One region of the Bradyrhizobium sp. BWA-3-5 genome, then DNA from elsewhere that is predicted to be linked to it. Evidence: riboswitches for the same ligand, from Rfam matches in the RefSeq annotation. Region 1 holds a riboswitch; the other holds the start of a gene.
What was found. A riboswitch is a leader RNA that binds a small molecule or an ion and turns the genes downstream of it on or off. The one in region 1 is predicted to bind S-adenosylmethionine.

Region 1 (9,309 bases):
GGCCAAGCCGGAGGCGATCTTCATGCACTGCCTGCCTGCACATCGCGGCGAGGAGGTCACCGATGAGGTGATCGACGGCCCGCAATCGGTCGTGTTCGAAGAGGCCGAGAACCGCCTGCATGCGCAAAAGGGCATTCTGGCCTGGTGTTTCAACGAAGTAGCGTAGGCGGATCTTCGCGACTTGCGTTCCCCGGACGCAGCGCAGCGCGCAAGCAGTGCGCTGCAGAGCCGGGGCCCATTTCGCTGCATGCACAATAGGTCCCGGCTCTGCGGAGCAGCGTTACACGCTGCACCGCGTCCGGGACATGAGAGAGCTGAACGGCCCTCAACGTTCCGCTCTTCACCCCTTACGCTTTGCCCTCTCAGACCCCAGATAGAGCGCCATGGTTTCACAATCCCCCGACATGAAAATCGCTGGCGATGCGCCCGTTCGCGCGCCGTCGGCCATTCCCGTCGATGATGCGGTGCTGCCGTTCGAGGTCGGCGCGCTCGACCTGCGCGGGCGGCTGACCCGGCTCGGCCCCGCGCTCGACGACATCCTGACGAAGCATGATTACCCGACGCCGGTCGGCAAGCTGCTCGGCGAAGCGATCGTGCTGGCGACGTTGCTCGGCTCGGCGCTGAAGTTCGAGGGCCGCTTCATCCTGCAGACGCAGACCGATGGCCCGGTGTCGTTCCTGATCGTCGATTTCCAGTCGCCCGATCGCCTGCGCGCCTATGCGCGCTACGACGTGCGGCGCCTGAAGGACGGTCTGACGTCCGGCCAGTTGCTCGGCAAGGGCCATCTGGCGATGACCATCGATCAGGGCGGCGACATGAGCCGCTATCAGGGCCTGGTCGCGCTCGACGGCGGCAGCCTGGAAGATGCTGCGCATGAATATTTCCTGCGCTCCGAGCAGATCCCGACCCGCGTGCGGCTTGCGGTCGGCGAGGAATGGCGCGGCGGCGACGGCGGCAAGCATCGCTGGCGTGCCGGCGGCATGCTGCTGCAATTCCTGCCGAAGGCGCCCGAGCGGGCGCGGCAGGCCGATCTGCATCCAGGCGATGCGCCTGAGGGCACGGAAGCGCATCAGGTCGCCGAGGACGATGCCTGGGTCGAGGGCCAGTCGCTGATCGGTACCGTCGAGGATGTCGAACTGATCGATCCCGACCTGTCGGGCGAGCGTCTCTTGTACCGCCTGTTCCACGAACGCGGCGTGCGCGTGTTCACGCCGCTGCCGCTGCGCGCGCAGTGCTCCTGCTCGCGCGAGGCGGTCTCGGCCATGCTGAAGAGTTTTGCGCCGAAGGACCGCGCCGACATGGTCAAAGACGGCAAGGTGGTGGTGACCTGCGAGTTCTGCTCCTCGGTCTACCAGTTCACGCCCCACGAAGCGGGCGTCGAGGAGTAGCGCTCAGTCATTGTTTCGTGGGGTGCGCAAAGGAGCGCAAGCAACGTGCCCACCATCTCTCACCAAGTGCGTTGCTTGATGGTGGGCACGCATCGATTTCGCTAGTCGCCGCCTCACATTCGGTTGTCATCGCCCGGCTTTGACATTATTCCAGAGACGCCAGTGCTCGAGCCGAGAAGCCGCGGCGTACTGGATCCCCGCCTTCGCGGGGATGACAGTCGGGGTTGATCGCCATCTCGCAACAACGGCGAGGGCTGCCCCTAATTCAACACTCGCCGCCCGTTATCCGGGCTATCCAGCGAGAACGTGGGCACGTCGATCTCGAAGCGTTCGCCCCCTTCGTTGACCATCTGGAAGCGTCCGGTCATGAAGCCGGAGGCGGTCTGCAGCGGCACGCCGCTGGTGTATTCGAAGCGCTCGCCCGGCGCCAAAACCGGCTGCTCGCCGACCACGCCTTCGCCGCGAACCTCCTGCTTGCGCCCGGTCGCGTCGGTGATGATCCAGTGCCGGGTGCGAAGCTGCACGGTCTCGGCGCCGGTATTGGTGATGACGATGGTGTAGGACCAGAAATACTGACCGCGATCGATCGACGAGCGCTCCGGCAGGAAGTTTGGTTCGACGGTAACTTCGATCTGGCGGGTGACGGCGCGGTACATGCGAGCAAATTTCCGGAAATCCTGCGCCTTATCATAGCCGGGAAAACCGGCGGAACCAATCGCCACGCCATCCGGTTTGTCGCTTGCCTGACCGCGGTTTCAACACAGTTCCGCTCTAGAGCGCAACCGCGCGCGGTCCGGCCCCGTATCTGCTGTTGGCGTATCTTGTGTGCAAGCTGCGGGCCGATATTATCTTTTCCGGACAGTGCACGCGTCAAAGCTCAACCAACGGTGCCCGATGTCGTCCATTGCCGATCCAGTTGCCGGAACGCCTCTCAGCGATGCCAAAGCCGGCGACGTCAAGGCCGCCGCCCCGGCGATTGCGCTGCCGGTCACCGGAGAGCGCGAATTGCGGCTCGACCTGTTTCGCGGCATGGCGCTGTGGCTGATCTTCATCGACCATCTGCCGACCAATATCCTGACCTGGTTCACGATCCGCAACTACGGATTTTCCGACGCCACCGAGATCTTCATCTTCATCTCCGGCTATACCGCCGCCTTTGTCTATGGCCGGGCGATGCTGGAGGCCGGGTTCGTCGTGGCGACCGCGCGCATCATGCGGCGGGTCTGGCAGATCTACGTCGCCCATGTGTTCCTGTTCACGATCTTCCTGGCGGAAATTTCCTATGTCGCGACCCGTTTCGAAAACCCGCTCTACAGCGAAGAAATGGGCATCATGGATTTCCTCAAGCAGCCCGACGTCACCATCGTCCAGGCGCTGCTGCTGCGCTTTCGCCCCGTCAACATGGACGTGCTGCCGCTCTACATTGTGCTGATGCTGTTCTTGCCTGTTATCCTGTGGCTGTTGAAGTGGCGGGCGGACATCGGACTGGCGTTGTCCGTGCTGCTCTACGCGCTGACCTGGCAGTTCGACTGGTACCTGACGGCCTATCCGAGCGGCTTCTGGATCTTCAATCCGTTTGCGTGGCAGTTGCTGTTCGTGTTCGGCGCCTGGTGCGCGCTCGGCGGGGCGCAGCGCATGTCGGCCATCCTGTCCTCGCAGGTGACGCTGTGGATCTGCGTTGCCTATCTGCTGTTCGCGTTCTTCGTCACGCTGACCTGGCACATCCCGCAGCTCAGCTTCCTGATGCCCAAGCGGCTCGAACAGTGGATGTATCCGATCACCAAGACGGATCTCGACGTGCTGCGCTTTGCCCATTTTTTGGCGCTGGCGGCGCTTACCGTGCGCTTCCTGCCGAGGAATTGGTCAGGGCTCAAATCGCCTTGGCTGCGACCACTGATCCTCTGCGGCCAGCATTCGCTTGAGATATTCTGCCTCGGCGTCTTCCTGGCCTTTGCGGGGCATTTCGTGCTGGCCGAAGTCGGCGGGGGGGCCCTCACGCACGCCCTCGTCAGCCTAGTTGGAATCCTCGCCATGTGGGGCATGGCGTGGGTAATTTCGTGGTACAAGCATTCGGCCGACAAGGGAGCGTCGAAAACGAAAAAGCCGGTCATCAATGCGGATATGGCGGGGGGAAGCGTATGAAACCCCGCTCCGGAGCTGTGCTGGTCCTGACGCTGTTCGCGGGCCTTGCAGCCGCCGGCCCCGTGCGCGCCCAGGATAAGGCCCAAGACAAGGATGCCGCCGCCGCGCAGACCTGCGAGGTCCCATCCTACCTCCTCGCCACCGAAAGCACTCTTCCGAAGGTCGCCGAGGCCGTCAAGAACGCCCGGCCGCTCACTGTCCTGGTAGTGGGAAGCCGCTCCTCGACCATCCTGTCCTCGGAGAGCAGCGCCTACCCGGCCAGACTGCAGGCGGCCCTGAAGGAGAAGCTGCCCACGATCCCGATCAACCTCTCCGTAGAACTACAGAGCGGCAAGACCGCCGAGGAGGTCGATGCCGGCCTCGTTAAGCTGGTGGAAGCAAAAAGGCCTACTTTGGTCATCTGGCAGACGGGAACCGTCGATGCTATGCGATCCGTCGATCCCGACGATTTTCGCGGTGCCATCGACAACGGGGTTGCTGCGCTGCAAAATGCGGGAACCGATGTAGTGCTGGTCAATCTGCAATATAGCCCTCGCACGGAAACGATGATTTCCGCGCCGCCATACCTAGATAACATGAAGGTTGTGGCGCAGCAGCACTCGGTTCCACTGTTCGACCGTTTTGCCATCATGCGTCACTGGAACGACGCTGGAGATTTCGATCTGTTCGGTAGTTTTCACGGCACCGACATGGCCAAACGGGTTCATGCCTGCCTCGGCCGCGCGCTGTCGAAATTTGTGCTCGATGCGGCCCGCCTCGATCCGGCGCAGCAAAATTAGGACTGGCGTTAATGAGTTCTCACTACCCTTTTCGTTTAACGATTTGGCTGGCCGTCTCCGCTGCTGCCGTGGCGCTGCTAGCGCCGGCGGCGCTGCAGGCGCAGACGGCTCCGCCCCCGGCCGGCCAGCACGCGGCGCTGTCCGATCAAGCCCAAACCGGCAACGCGTCTGAGAACAAGACCGGGAACGCTTCCGAAAACAAGGCTGAGCCAAAGCCGGCGCCTGAAAGCTCCGTGCCGTCAGCTGCTACGACGGCCAATGCCAATCCGGCCGCGAAGGGCATCACCGGCAAGGCGATCGACAAGGTGAAGGAGGCCGCCAAATCGGCCGGCGATATCTTCAGCCGCGTTCCCTGCCTGCCGCCGAAGGGCGCCTCCAAAACGATGGGCTCGCTGCCGCGCGTCGCAAGCAAGCTCGCGAACGGCCAGCCGGTGGTGATCGTCGCGTTCGGCTCGTCGTCGACGCAAGGCTACGGCTCCAGTGCGCCCGAGTTCACCTATCCCAACCGGCTCGCCGCGCAATTGCGCCGGCAATATCCGACGGCCTACATCTCCGTGGTCAACGCCGGCAAGGGCGGCGAGGACGCGCCGGAAATGATGAAACGGCTGCAGACCGCGGTGATCGATCTGCATCCGGACCTCGTGATCTGGCAGGTCGGCACCAACGCCGTGCTGCGCAACCTCGATCCGGACGAAACGGCCAAGCTCGTCGAGCAAGGCATCTCGCGCATTCAGGCCGTTGGCTCCGACGTCGTGCTGATCGATCCGCAATATTCACCGCGAGTCAACGAGCACGCTGAAAGCGCCGGCAAGATGACGAAGCTATTGGGCAAGGTCGCCGAACTGCGCAAGGTCGGAATCTTCCCGCGCTTCGCGGTCATGAAGGACTGGCACGAGAAGCAGGCGATCCCGATCGAGAATTTCGTGACCTCCGACGGCCTGCACATGAGCGACTGGGGCTATGCCTGCTTCGCGCAACTGCTCGGCGACGACATCATCAAGTCGGTCGGCCAGATCAAGCTCGGCGTCAACGTGCCCAGCGACGTGCGGACGTACCGGCCGATGTAGTTAGTGCTGTAGGGTGGGCGGAGCGAGCCCACCATCTCACGCCGCATATCCGGATAGCATGGTGGGCATGGCGCTACGCGCCTTTGCCCACCCTTCGCATCACCATCCTCACGCCTTTTCCAGCGCCTGCGCAAAATCCTCGATCAGATCATCCGCATGCTCGAGCCCTACCGAGAAGCGGATAAAGCCCTCGCTGATGCCGAGCTCGGCGCGCGCCTCCGGTGTCAGCCGCTGATGCGTCGTCGTCGCCGGATGCGTGACAAGGCTCTTGGCATCGCCAAGATTGTTGGAGATGCGCGAGATCTGCAGCGCGTTGAGGACGCGGAACGCCGCCGCCTTGCCGCCCTTGACCTCGAAGCCGATCAGCGTCGAGCCGGCGCGCATCTGCTTCTTCACCAGCGCCGCCTGCGGGTGATCGGCGCGGCCCGGATAGATCAGGCGCGAGATTTTCGGGTGCGAGGCGAGGGCGTCCGCAATCTTCGCCGCGCTCTCGGTCTGCGCGCGCACCCGCACGCCGAGCGTCTCCAGTCCCTTGAGCAGGGCCCAGGCGTTGAACGGCGACAGCGACGGGCCGGTCTGCCGCATGAAGTTATGAATGTGTTCGGCAATGAAGGCTTCTGAGGACAGGATGATGCCGCCGAGGCAGCGGCCCTGGCCGTCGATGTGCTTGGTTGCGGAGTAGACCACGACGTCGGCGCCGAGCGACAACGGGCTCTGCCAGATCGGCGTGGCGAAGACGTTGTCGACGATCAGCCGCGCACCGCCGCTATGCGCGATCTCGGCAATCGCCGGGATGTCGAGCACGTCGAGCGTCGGATTGGTCGGGCTCTCCAGGAAGAACGACTTGGTGTTCGGCCGCAAGGCGCGCCGCCACTGGTCGAGATCGAGGCCGTCGACCAGCGTCGTCTCGATGCCGTAGCGCGGCAACAGCTCCTGCACGACGTAGAGGCAGGAGCCGAACAGCGCCTTCGAGGCGACCAGATGGTCGCCGGCGCGAAGTGGTGCGAGGATCGCGGTCGTCACCGCGGCCATGCCGGTCGCGGTCGAGCGTGCGGCTTCCGCGCCCTCGAGCTCGATCATGCGGCGCTCGAACATCGCGATCGTGGGATTGGAATAGCGCGAATAGATGAAGCCGGGGGCCTCGCCCTTGAAGCGCGCCTCGCACTGCTCCGCGCTGTCGTAGACGTAGCCCTGGGTCAGAAACAACGCTTCCGAGGTCTCGCCGAATTGCGAGCGCAGGGTGCCGCCATGGACCAGGCGGGTTTCCGGGCGGTAGCGGGCGGCAGACGACTTCGCTTCAGAAGACTTGGATTCCGAAGATTTGGATTCAGACATGTGACCTCCGACGTGACCACTGGAAAATGGTCACAAAAAACCGGCCTGGAAGAATTTCCACAGGCCGGGATCACACGTGTCCCCGGCCTGTTTAGCGATTTATTTAACGTGGCTGCAAGCCGGCCGGCTCAAATCACCACGGGATAAGTCATGCTGATATTCGCTTGCGCCCTTTCAGTCAAGGCGGTCATCGGATAACCCGTAAGAGCCTATATTTACAAGGTTTGGATGCTATTTTGGCGTCCGGATGGGCCACCTCAGAGGACCGCGCCGTGCCGTTCACGCTTCCGCCCGACGCCAACGGGATTCTGCCCGACCGCATCATCGCGGCGATGGCGGATGCCGGCCTGATCCTGCCCGAATACCCATTTGTCGAAAGCCAGATCCAGCCGGCAAGCCTCGATTTGCGGCTCGGCGACATCGCCTACCGTGTGCGTGCGAGCTTCCTGCCCGGACCTGATTCAACCGTCGCCGAGCGCATCGACGAATTGAAGCTGCACGAGATCGACCTCTCGGATGGCGCGGTGCTGGAGACCAACTGCGTCTACATCGTGCCGCTGCTGGAGAGCCTCGCGCTGCCGCCGGAAATCGTCGCCGCCGCCAATCCGAAAAGCTCGACCGGGCGGCTCGACGTCTTCACCCGCGTGATCGCCGACGGCACCCGCCGCTTCGACATGATCGGCGCCGGCTATCATGGTCCGCTCTATGCCGAGATCAGCCCGAAGACGTTCCCGGTGCTGCTGCGCGAGGGTTCCAGGCTCTCCCAGGTGCGCTTCCGCACCGGGGAGGCCATCCTCAATGCCGACGAACTCGATGCGCTGCATGGCGCCGAGCGGCTGGTCGACGTCGATGATGCCGATCTCGCCAACGGCGTCGCGCTGTCGGTCGATCTGTCCGGGCAGAACACCGGCGGCTTCGTCGGCTACCGCGCCAAGCGCCACACCGGCGTCGTCGATGTCGACCGCCGCGGCGGCTACGCGGTCGACGAATTCTGGGAGCCGATCCCGGCCCGATCTGACGGCAGCCTGATCCTCGATCCCGGCGAGTTCTACATCTTGGCTTCGAAGGAAGCCGTGCAGGTGCCGCCGGATTATGCCGCCGAGATGGTGCCGTTCGATCCGCTGGTCGGCGAATTCCGCGTGCATTATGCGGGATTCTTCGACCCCGGCTTCGGCTATGCCGGCGCCGGCGGCAAGGGCGCCCGCGCCGTGCTCGAGGTGCGCTCGCGCGAGGTGCCGTTTATCCTGGAGCACGGCCAGATCGTCGGCCGCCTGGTCTACGAGAAAATGCTGTCGCGGCCCGATGCGATGTACGGCCAGCGCATCGGCTCGAACTACCAGGCGCAGGGCCTGAAGCTAAGCAAGCATTTCCGGGTGTAGCTCTGTCGTGTCCCGGACGCGGTGCAGCCTAGGCGATGCGTAGCATCGTCCGGTAACGTGCGCGCTAAGCCGGGACTCAGCTTACTCAGCAGACAATCGAACGAAGGCCCCGGCTCTGCCGCGCATCACTTCGTGCTGTGTGGCGTCCGGGGCACGAAAACCTCACCCTACCGCGACGCCGATTTCGCCGCTGGCGTCACGCGCCATACCGTGTTGCCGACGTCATCGGCGACCAGCAGCGCACCATGCTTGTCGAGCCGCACGCCGACCGGTCGGCCCTGCGCATCGCCCTTGTCGCTGAGGAAGCCGGTCAGCACGTCCTGCGGCCCGCCGGATGGCTTGCCGTCCTTGAACGGCACGAAGATCACCTTGTAGCCCGAGCGCGGCTTGCGATTCCACGAGCCGTGCTGGCCGATGAAGGCGCCGCCTTGCATCTCCTGCGGAAACAGGTTGCCGGTGTTGAAGGCAAGCCCGAGGGAAGCCGTGTGCGCGCCGAGCGCGTAATCCGGCGCGATCGCCTTCTGCACCAGGTCCGGCCGCCGCGGCTCGACGCGGGTGTCGACATGGTCGCCATAATAGCTGTAGGGCCAGCCGTAGAACGCGCCATCCTTTACCGAGGTCATGTAGTCGGGCACGAGATCGTTGCCGAGCTCGTCACGCTCGTTGACGACGACCCACAGTTCACCCGTCTTCGGATTGAAGGCTGGACCGTTCGGGTTGCGCAGGCCCGATGCGAACACGCGCCACTTCCCGCTCGCGCGATCGACCTCCAGCACCGCGGCGCGATCCTTCTCGGCCTCGATGCCATTTTCCCCGACATTGCTGTTGGAGCCGACGGTCGCATACAGTTTCGTGCCGTCCGGGCTGGCGGTGAGATCCTTGGTCCAGTGGTGATTGATCGTGCCGGCCGGCAGGTCCGCCAGCTTCGTGCCGGGGGCGCTGATCTGGGTGTCGCCCTCGCGATAGGGGAATTTCACGATCGCATCGGTATTGGCGACGTAAAAGTCCTCGCCGACCAGCACCATGCCGAACGGCGAATTCAGATTGCTCAGGAACACGCTGCGGAATTCGGCCACGCCATCTCCGTCGGCATCGCGCAACAGGGTGATGCGGTTGGCGCTCGGCACGCCGGCGCCGGCCCAGTTCTGCGCCTGCTTGTAGATGAAGCCCTTGATGCCCTTACCGTCGTCCGGCTTCGGCGGGGCGTTGCTCTCGGCGA
Region 2 (9,309 bases), 270 kb from region 1:
CAAGGCGCATTTCGTCGGCCTCTCGATGGGCTCCTATTCCTCGCTGCAGGTCGCGCTGAACGCGCCGGCGCGGTCGCGGTCGATGACGCTCGCCGCGGTGGGCTCGGGCTCGGACCTCGACAACCTCGACACCTTCCGCGAGCAATGCGTCGCCAATGCCGAGCAGTACGAGGCGATCGGCTCGGTCGAGGTTGCCAAGGTGACGCGCGAGGCGCCGAGCCGGATTCCGTTCCTGCTCAAGGATCCGCGCGGCCATGCCGACTTCTACGCCGCGCTGGCGCGGCATGACGCCAAGGGCTCGGCCAACACGATGCGCAGCTTTCAGGGCAAGCGTCCCTCGATCTACACCATGACGGAGGCGATCCGGCGCGTGGCGACACCGGCGCTGATCCTGTGCGGCGACGAGGACGACAATTGCGTCGGGCCGAGCCTGTTCTTGAAGAAGCACCTGCCGGCCGCCGGGCTGTCGTTCTTTCCGAAGTCGGGGCACGTGCTCAATCTGGAGGAGCCGGCGCTGTTCAACGAGATGGTGGAGCGGTTCATTGCGCTGGTCGAGGCCGGGAGATGGCCGGTGCGGGATGCGCGGTCGATGGTGAAGGCGGTAGTCTAGCGTCAGCGGTAGTGCACCTCTCCCGCTTGCGGGTGGGGGCTCTCTCCACCCGACGAGCGCGTTATGTGGAACACCCCCACCCCAGCCCTCCCCGCAAGCGGGAGAGGGAGTGGACTGCCGTTGCGGCACGCTTTCTCTACTTCCCCTTCCCGCCCCTGCTCAGCAAAAACACGCCCTGCTCGCCGAACATGTTCCAGACCCACCAGGGCAGGTTCAGCGGCACCGGGCGGCCGTAGAGATCGAGCGCGACCGCGCGCTCCATCTTGACGTTGATCTCGTCGCAGAGCTCGACGAAATCCTTGATGGTGCAGAAGTGGATGTTGGCGGTGTCGTACCAGGTCGCCGGCAGATTCTCCGTGCGCGGCATGTGGCCGCCGATCAGGAGCTGCAGCCGCATCTTCCAGAAGCCGAAATTCGGGAACGATACGATGGCGCGCCGGCCGATCCGGAGCAGGTTTTCCAGCACCGCCCGCGGCTGCCGCGTGGCCTGCAACGTTTGCGACAGGATCACGTAATCGAAGGCGTCGTCGGGATAGTTGACGAGGTCGGTGTCGGCGTCGCCCTGCACCACCGCAAGGCCCTTGGCGACGCAGCGGTTGACGCCCTCGCGCGACAATTCGATACCGCGGCCGTCGATGCCGCGGCTCTCCAATAGCTGCAGCAGTTCGCCGTCGCCGCAGCCGACATCGAGCACCCGCGAGCCCGGCTCGACCATCTTCGCGACCAAGAGATGGTCGGTGCGGTCGCTGCCGGTGCGGTCGGGAACGATGCCCGGCAGGGGAAGCGTCTGGTCCTGAAGTGCCATCGGATCAACCACCATTTTTCAGGCCACGCGCGGTGCCGGCCGATTCCAGGAACGCGCGCGTGATGTCAAAGAATTCGGGCACGTCGAGCAGGAAGGCGTCGTGGCCACGATCGGTTTCGATCTCGGCAAACGACACCCGTGCGCTCGACGCGTTCAGCGCATGCACGAGCGCGCGCGATTCCGAGGTCGGGAACAGCCAGTCCGAGGTGAACGACACCACGCAGAACCGCGTCTTGATGCCGGTGAAGGCTTTCGCCAGCACGCCATCATGGTCGGCGGCGATGTCGAAATAGTCCATCGCGCGCGTCAGATAGAGATAGCTGTTGGCATCGAAGCGCTCGACAAAGGACGAGCCTTGATAACGCAGGTAGCTCTCGACCTGAAAATCGGCGTCGAACGAAAAGGTCGGGAGATCGCGATCCTGCATGCGACGGCCGAACTTGCGGTGCAGCGCGGCGTCAGAGAGATAGGTGATGTGTCCGGCCATCCGCGCGACCGCGAGCCCGCGATGCGGCTGGGTGTCCTGTTCGAAATAGCGCCCATGATGCCAGTCCGGATCGGCCATCACGGCCTGCCGCCCCAGCTCGTGAAACGCGATGTTCTGCGCCGAGTGGCGCGTCGCACAGGCAACCGGCATCGCCGAAAACACGCGCTCCGGATAGGCCGCCGTCCATTGCAGCACCTGCATGCCGCCCATCGAGCCGCCGAGCACGCAGAGCAGCGTTTCGATGCCGAGACGATCGAGCAGCATGGCCTGCGCGCGCACCATGTCGGGAATGGTGATCAGGGGAAAATCCAGGCCCCACGCCTTGCCGGTGGCCGGATTGGTCGAGGCCGGACCGGTCGAGCCCATGCAGCCGCCGATCACGTTCGAACAGATGATGAAGTATTTCTCGGTATCGAGCGGCCGGCCCGGACCGACCATGATCTCCCACCAGCCGGCCTTGCCGGTCAGCGGATGCACGTTGGCGACGTGCTGATCGAGGGTCAGCGCGTGGCAGATCAGGATGGCGTTGGAGCGATCGGCGTTGAGCTCGCCGTAGGTCTGATATGCGATCTGGAAGGGCGCAAGATCGACGCCACAATCGAGCCGCAGCGGCTGCTCAGTGCCGAACGTCGCCAGCAGCGACGTCGGATGGTCGGCCTCGTGCGCACGGTCCTCGCTCTGGATCGACGGGCTTGGTATCGAATGCAGGTTTGCCATGACGTGCCATCCGCCTCCGCGCGGAGGCCCTTAACAGGCCATAAAAAACCCGGCCTGAACAAAGGTTCGGCCGGGATCAACTCTGTCCCCGGCCTGTTTAGCGAGTTGTTTAACGTGGCTGCAAGCCGGCCGGCTCAAATGACCACGGAATGGCTTAAAATTAGTCGCTGGCGGGCTTTTCGTCAAGGCACGCCCATGGTTAACCGGGTTGCAGCCGCGCCGGGCCCGCCGTTTCTCTTTGCTTTCAGCGGCCGTCTTTTCTAAGCAATGGGCACGCTTGCCGACGTTTTGGATCGATCCGGCGTGAAGGTTTCTGACATGTCCAACGCTCCCCCGGCCCCGCCCACGCTGCAACAACTGCGCAAGGAGATCGATGCGATCGACGAGCAGGTCCATCGCCTCCTGATGGCGCGCGGCGACATCATCGACCGCCTGATCCAGGTCAAGAAGACCCAGGAGGTCGGCTCCGCATTCCGGCCCGCGCGCGAGGCCAGCATGATGCGAGAGCTCGTGCAGCGCCATCGCGGCATCCTGCCGCTCGACACCATCGAGAGCATCTGGCGCGTCATCATCTCGACTTTCACTTACGTTCAAGCGCCGTTCTCGGTGCATGCCGATGTCTCAGTCGGCGAGTCCGCGATGCGGGATTCGGCGCGGTTTCATTTCGGCTTTGTCGTGCCTTATGTCGGCCATTTCAGCGCCCAGGTCGCGGTCGAGGCGGTGGCGAAATCGAAGGGCGATCTGGCGCTGGTCTCGGCGATCTCCAGCCGCACCCCGTGGTGGAATCTGCTCGAGACGGACGGCGCGCCAAAGATCATCGCCCGCCTGCCCTTCCTCGAACGCGCCGATCATCCGGCCGCCCTGCCGGTCTTCGTGATCTCCCGGGTCGCCGACGATGCCATGGTGACGGAAGTGCAGACCTGGAGCGTGCGCGTCTCCGGGTGGAACGCCGACATCGCCCGCGCGGTGGCGCCGCTCGCCGAAATCGTCGCGGTGCCCGATACCGCCTTCGACGGCGCGGCACTATTGGTGTCGGATGCGGGCACCGGATTCGAGAAGATCAAGGCTGCCCTGATCCAGGCCGGCGCCTCGGTGCGCTCTTCGGCCCTCGTCGGCAGCCACGCAACGCGCTATACGGTGCCGGCGAGCGGGTCGGCCAAGCCCTAACTCACCGCCCCGCCATTTCCGGAGTTGAAGATGAACCGCCCCGTGCCGAATCCCGGCATTCTCGATATTGCGCCCTACACGCCCGGCAAGTCGCCGGTGCCGGAGCCGGGCCGCAAGGTGTTCAAGCTGTCCGCCAACGAGACCCCGTTCGGGCCGTCGCCGAAGGCGATGGAAGTCTACAAGCAGACGGTGGCGCATCTGGAGGACTATCCGGAAGGAACCTCGAGGGTGCTGCGCGAGGCGATCGGCCGCGCCTATGGGCTCGATCCCAACCGCATCATCTGCGGAGCCGGCTCGGACGAAATCCTCAACCTTTTGGCGCACACCTATCTCGGCCAGGGCGATGAGGCGATCTCCACCACGCACGGTTTTCTGGTGTACCCGATCGCCACGATGGCGAACGGCGCCAAGAACGTCGTCGCGCCCGAGACCAATTACACTGCCGACGTCGACGCGATCCTGGCGCGGGTGACGCCACGCACAAAACTGGTGTGGCTGGCCAACCCGAACAACCCGACCGGCACCTATGTGCCGTTCGACGAGGTCAAGCGGCTGCGCGCCGGATTGCCGGGGCATGTACTGCTGGTGCTGGATGCCGCCTATTCCGACTACGTCTCGCGCAACGATTATGAGCTCGGCCTGGAGCTGGTGGCGACCACTGAAAACACCGTGATGACGCACACCTTCTCCAAGATCCACGGGCTGGCGGCGCTGCGCATCGGCTGGATGTTCGGCCCGGCCCACATCGTCGATGCCGTCAACCGCATCCGCGGCCCCTTCAACGTCTCGACGCCGGCAATGCTGGCCGCGGTCGCCGCGATCGAGGACGCCGCGCATGTCCAGAAGTCGAAGGCGTTCACCGAGGAGTGGCGCAACTGGCTCACCGAAGAGATCGGCAAGCTCGGGCTGAAGGTGACGCCGAGCGTGGCGAATTTCGTGCTGATCCACTTTCCCAATGAGAAGGGCAAGACCGCGGCCGACGCCGACGCGTTCCTCACCAAGCGAGGCCTCGTGCTGCGGGCGCTCAACAATTACGGCCTGCCGCACGCTTTGCGCATGACCATCGGCACCGAGGAGGCCAACCGCCTCGTCATCGATGCCTTGCGCGACTTCGTGGCGGCCAAATGAACGCGGCACCGATCTTCCGGCGCGTCGCGCTGATCGGCTTCGGCCTGATCGGCGGCTCGATCGCGCGCGCGGCGCGGGCGCAAGGTCTCGCCAGCGAAATCGTCACCACCGCGCGCTCGGAAAAAACGCGCGCGCGGGTGGTTGAACTCGGGATTGTCGACCATGTGCTGGAGACCAACGCGGAGGCCGTCAGGGACGCCGACCTCGTGATCCTCTGCATCCCCGTCGGCGCCTGCGGCGCAGTCGCGCAGGAGATCGCGCCGCACCTCAAGGCCGGCGCGATCGTCTCCGACGTCGGCTCGGTGAAGGGCGCGATCGTCCGCGAGATGGCGCCGCATCTGCCCTCGCACGTTCATTTCGTTCCGGCGCACCCCGTGGCCGGCACCGAACATTCGGGACCGGATTCCGGCTTCGCCGAGCTCTTCATCGACCGCTGGTGCATCCTTACCCCGCCCGAGGGCACCGATCCGATGGCGGTCGAGGCGCTGCGCGCGTTCTGGGCCGGCATGGGCGCCAAGGTCGAGACCATGACGCCCGACCATCACGACCTGGTGCTGGCGATCACCAGCCATCTGCCGCACCTGATCGCTTACACCATCGTCGGCACGGCGGATGAGCTGGCGCAGGTGACCTCGTCGGAAGTGATCAAATTCTCCGCCGGCGGTTTCCGCGATTTCACCCGCATTGCGGCGTCCGATCCCACAATGTGGCGCGACGTGTTCTTGAGCAACAAGGAAGCCGTGCTGGAAATGCTCGGCACCTTCAACGAGGATCTGTCGAAGCTGACCCGCGCCATCCGGCGGGGCGACGGCGAGGCGCTGTTCGACCACTTCACCCGCACCCGCGCCATCCGCCGCGGCATCGTCGAGATCGGCCAGGATTCGGCCGCCGCCGATTTCGGCCGGCCGCACCCGCCGCTGAAGAAGGCGGAGTGAGCGGGCCAGAGAGAAAATCGTAGGGCGGGCAAAGCGAAGCGTGCCCACCATTCTTTCTGCGGATCAAGATGGCGGGCACCGCACGCTATTTCCGCAATTTCACGGGAAGCGCGTGGATCGGATGTCGCATCACGATCCGCGGCGCCATTGCCTGCGCCTCGATCCGCGGTCGTGCCGATCCGATGCCGAGATCGCCGTTGGGATGAAAGAACGCGAACATTCCCGGCTCATCGATCACGGGCTGCGCCGAGGCGGGGGAAGACACGGCCAACAAGGACAATGCCGTAGCTGTGCCAATAAAGCGGATCGTGGTCATTCTGCTCTCCTCACTGTCGGCCCATCGATGAGGGCCGTCGGAGAACAGGACTGGGATTTCAGCACAACATTCCCGTCACGGACCAAACCACCTATCACGCTTCGGCGATCCCGACGCTGGCAAAAGCACGGTCAGTTGATCTTGCGAGCCACCTTGTAGCCCGGACGAGCGCAGCGATATCCGGGTCGGTGTGAGAGCGGTCCGGATGTCGCTGCGCTCTTCGGGCTACGAAGCTCAGCCAATCAAAACAACGGCGGCACCTGCCCGACCCTTATCGGTCCCAGAAACACCGCGCCGTCGACGAAGCGCAGCGGGAAGGCGCGCGCCTTCTTGCCTTCCAGCTCCGCGTCCTTGCCGAGCGCGTTGATCCCGGCGGTGACGCCGGCATTGGCGTTCTGCTTGACGACCTTGCCGAGGCCCGGAATCGCCTTGTCGAGCGCGCCAAAGAGATTGTTGAGATCCTTGGTCTTCACGCCGGGCGCAACGCGATCCAGCGTCGCCTGCGGCACGCCCTCCTCCAGCATTTTTTCAATGCCAAGCAGCGGAACGACCTTCTCGATCCCGGCGACCGTCATCTGCAGTTCGCCGTCGATCCGCCCCTGCTCATTCAGGTGCAGCGTTCCCGCCGCCACCGAGACCAGATCGCCCTGCTGGATCCGCGAGCGCACGATTTCGACATGGCCGCCCGCCGCCTGCAGCTCCCTGAACCGTTCGGGCCATGGCTTTGGCGTAAGATCCTTTAGGCCGGTGAGCTTGGCTTCAACATCGGCATCGAACGTGGCTGCGAGCACCGGATGAACTTCCTGCAGGCTGCCGCCCGCTATCTTGAACGCGGCGTCGATCACGGGATTGTTCTTCGCCGAGCCCTCGGCCAGGCGGCCGTGCAGCTCGACGCGGCCGGCGCGGGCGAGCGGCGTCGCGACCGGGCCGTTGATGCGATCGATCGAGGGATTGTCGAACACGATGGAGGCGCGCTGCGGATTGTCGGGCAGCCCGACCACGCTGCTTTGGCCGATGCTCCAGTTCACCCTCATCGAGGGCGGCTGGCCGCTATCGGACAGCGTTGCCGGCGCCTTGAATTCGGCGATCAGAAGGTTCGGCTGGTAGATCTGCGCAATCACCATGATCTCGCCGAGTTGCGCGGTGAATCGAGCCTGCCCGCCCGCGGTTTGCGAGACCAGCGACACGCTGGCATCTTCGCAGCTGACTTCGAATCGGAACGGGAAGCCGGCCACCGAGCGCTTGCCGCACGCATAGACGCGGCCCGACTGCGCCTCCCGAGCGGCCCACACATCGGCGCGCACGCCGACTTCGGAGGCGGCATAGAACCAGAAGGCGCTCCAGGCCGCGGCGGCGACGACGAGCAAGACGGGCATGATGAAGAGGCGCCACAGCGGGCGCCGGCGCGGCGCGGGGGTCATGTCAGGCATGCGGCGTCCTTTGGCTAGCGATTGGGGCGAATGTAAGCATCCCCTCTCCACAACGAAAGGCATTGAAATCGCTTCGCTTTGCCGTTCCGTTCTGCTAGCGGTGCGGTCAGCATGGCCGCAAATACGCTGAACGATACGGAATTCTCCGCAGGCGACCTCTGGGTGTTCGGCTACGGCTCCCTGATGTGGCGGCCCGGCTTTGAATTCACCGAACGCGTGCCGGCACGGCTGATCGGCGAACACCGCGCACTCTGCGTTTATTCCTTCGTCCATCGCGGCACGCCCGAAAAGCCCGGTCTGGTGCTCGGGCTCGACCGCGGCGGCGCCTGCCGCGGCATCGCGTTCCGCGTCGCGGAAAGGAATCGCGACGCCACCGTCGCCTATTTGCGCGAGCGCGAGCAGGTCACCTCAGTCTATCGCGAGGTGAAGCGCTCGGTATGGCTGGAGAACGAGGCGCGTGACCGCGTCAGCGCGCTGGTCTATGTGGTGGACCGCGGGCATGTGCAATATGCCGGACGGCTGTCGATCGCCGAGCAGCTCCGCCTTGTGCTGCAGGGGCACGGCCAATCCGGCGTCAACCGCGACTATGTGCTCGCCACCGTGAAGGCGATCGAGGCCGAAGGCTTTCGCGATTCGCAGCTACACCAGCTCGCGGCGATGCTGCACGACCAGCATCCGCGGCCGCTTCCCGCGGAGAACGGCGACCGTTGAGCTAACGGCGTATTGACCTGCGTCAAGACGATCCAGACCCAGGCCTGCTAGCAGGACGTATCCGAAATCTGCAGGTGGGCACGATATGGTCACCATTTGCCTGAAGCGGTTGATGATTGCCAGCCTTGCTGCCGGGCTGGCTGGTGCCGCCCAGGCCCAGGACGTCGACATCGGTAAGTCGGAATTTCAGTCTTCCTGCGCGAGCTGTCACGGTACAGACGGAAGAGGCAATGGACCTGTGAGTGAGCAACTCAAGGTGCCGCCTTCCGATTTGACGATGTTGGCCAAGAACAACAACGGCGTCTTTCCCACGAACGCCGTTTATGAAACCATCCATGGATCAAAAACCGTTGCCGCTCACGGCACGCGTGAAATGCCGATTTGGGGCGAGCGCTTCAATCCCATCATCAACCTGCCTCACGCCGTCGATCCCTATTATTGGCGAATGGCCGGGCCGGAGAAAAGCCCGGAAGTTGTCGTGCGGACACGCATCCTCGCGGTCATCGATTATCTCAGTCGCATTCAGCAAAAGTAGCCACCGGCCGGCTGAGACTGCTTGCCCGCGTGGGGGTTGGTTCGCTCGACAACTTTGGGCCGGAAGCATGAAAGCCAAACTCCCAAGCCGAACCTGGCTGGAACCGACTGTGCGTCCGGAGCGAATGGATAAGGTGACCCGCGAACCAGCGCAGCTCACGGCAAAGTGCGCAATAAATTGATCTCGGTCGAAGTGAACGGGTTTGCTCGGTGAAAAGTTTTTTACTGAGGCGAGACGCTGAATGAAGGTCTGCAGCAATCGAGAGCGGCCGTTGTAGATGACAGGAACGTAGCCCTGAGCCGGCATTTAGCCGCGTCAATACGCTTGGCATCAAATGAGGAGACCCCCATGAAAAAAGCCGTTCGCGTCTTGGTACTTACGATATCCGCACTCGCTCTGGCATATGGCACTGTCGGTGCAATGGCACAGCCCCAGCCGGACCAACAGGCTCATTCCCACGGCATGGAT

Region 2: linked by a shared signal. The riboswitch ahead of RX331_RS04695 (homoserine O-acetyltransferase MetX) and the one ahead of RX331_RS03280 (O-succinylhomoserine sulfhydrylase) in region 1 are both predicted to bind S-adenosylmethionine.

The regions. Positions count from the first base shown of each region.
Region 1 is NZ_CP136626.1:696,890-706,198, forward strand. Features, by position in the region: gene argF (ornithine carbamoyltransferase) at 1-166, shown strand, start outside; gene RX331_RS03255 (Hsp33 family molecular chaperone) at 384-1,388, shown strand; gene apaG (Co2+/Mg2+ efflux protein ApaG) at 1,649-2,044, opposite strand; gene RX331_RS03265 (OpgC domain-containing protein) at 2,283-3,530, shown strand; gene RX331_RS03270 (SGNH/GDSL hydrolase family protein) at 3,527-4,309, shown strand; gene RX331_RS03275 (SGNH/GDSL hydrolase family protein) at 4,321-5,376, shown strand; gene RX331_RS03280 (O-succinylhomoserine sulfhydrylase) at 5,485-6,711, opposite strand; SAM riboswitch at 6,782-6,861, opposite strand; gene RX331_RS03285 (2'-deoxycytidine 5'-triphosphate deaminase) at 6,984-8,090, shown strand; gene RX331_RS03290 (sorbosone dehydrogenase family protein) at 8,258-9,309, opposite strand, start outside.
Region 2 is NZ_CP136626.1:967,404-976,712, reverse strand. Features, by position in the region: gene RX331_RS04705 (alpha/beta hydrolase) at 1-610, shown strand, start outside; gene metW (methionine biosynthesis protein MetW) at 747-1,415, opposite strand; gene RX331_RS04695 (homoserine O-acetyltransferase MetX) at 1,420-2,619, opposite strand; SAM riboswitch at 2,696-2,775, opposite strand; gene RX331_RS04690 (chorismate mutase) at 2,938-3,786, shown strand; gene hisC (histidinol-phosphate transaminase) at 3,817-4,914, shown strand; gene RX331_RS04680 (prephenate/arogenate dehydrogenase family protein) at 4,911-5,849, shown strand; gene RX331_RS04675 (hypothetical protein) at 5,935-6,165, opposite strand; gene RX331_RS04670 (DUF2125 domain-containing protein) at 6,408-7,595, opposite strand; gene RX331_RS04665 (gamma-glutamylcyclotransferase) at 7,707-8,306, shown strand; gene RX331_RS04660 (cytochrome c) at 8,392-8,841, shown strand; gene RX331_RS04655 (EF-hand domain-containing protein) at 9,190-9,309, shown strand, end outside.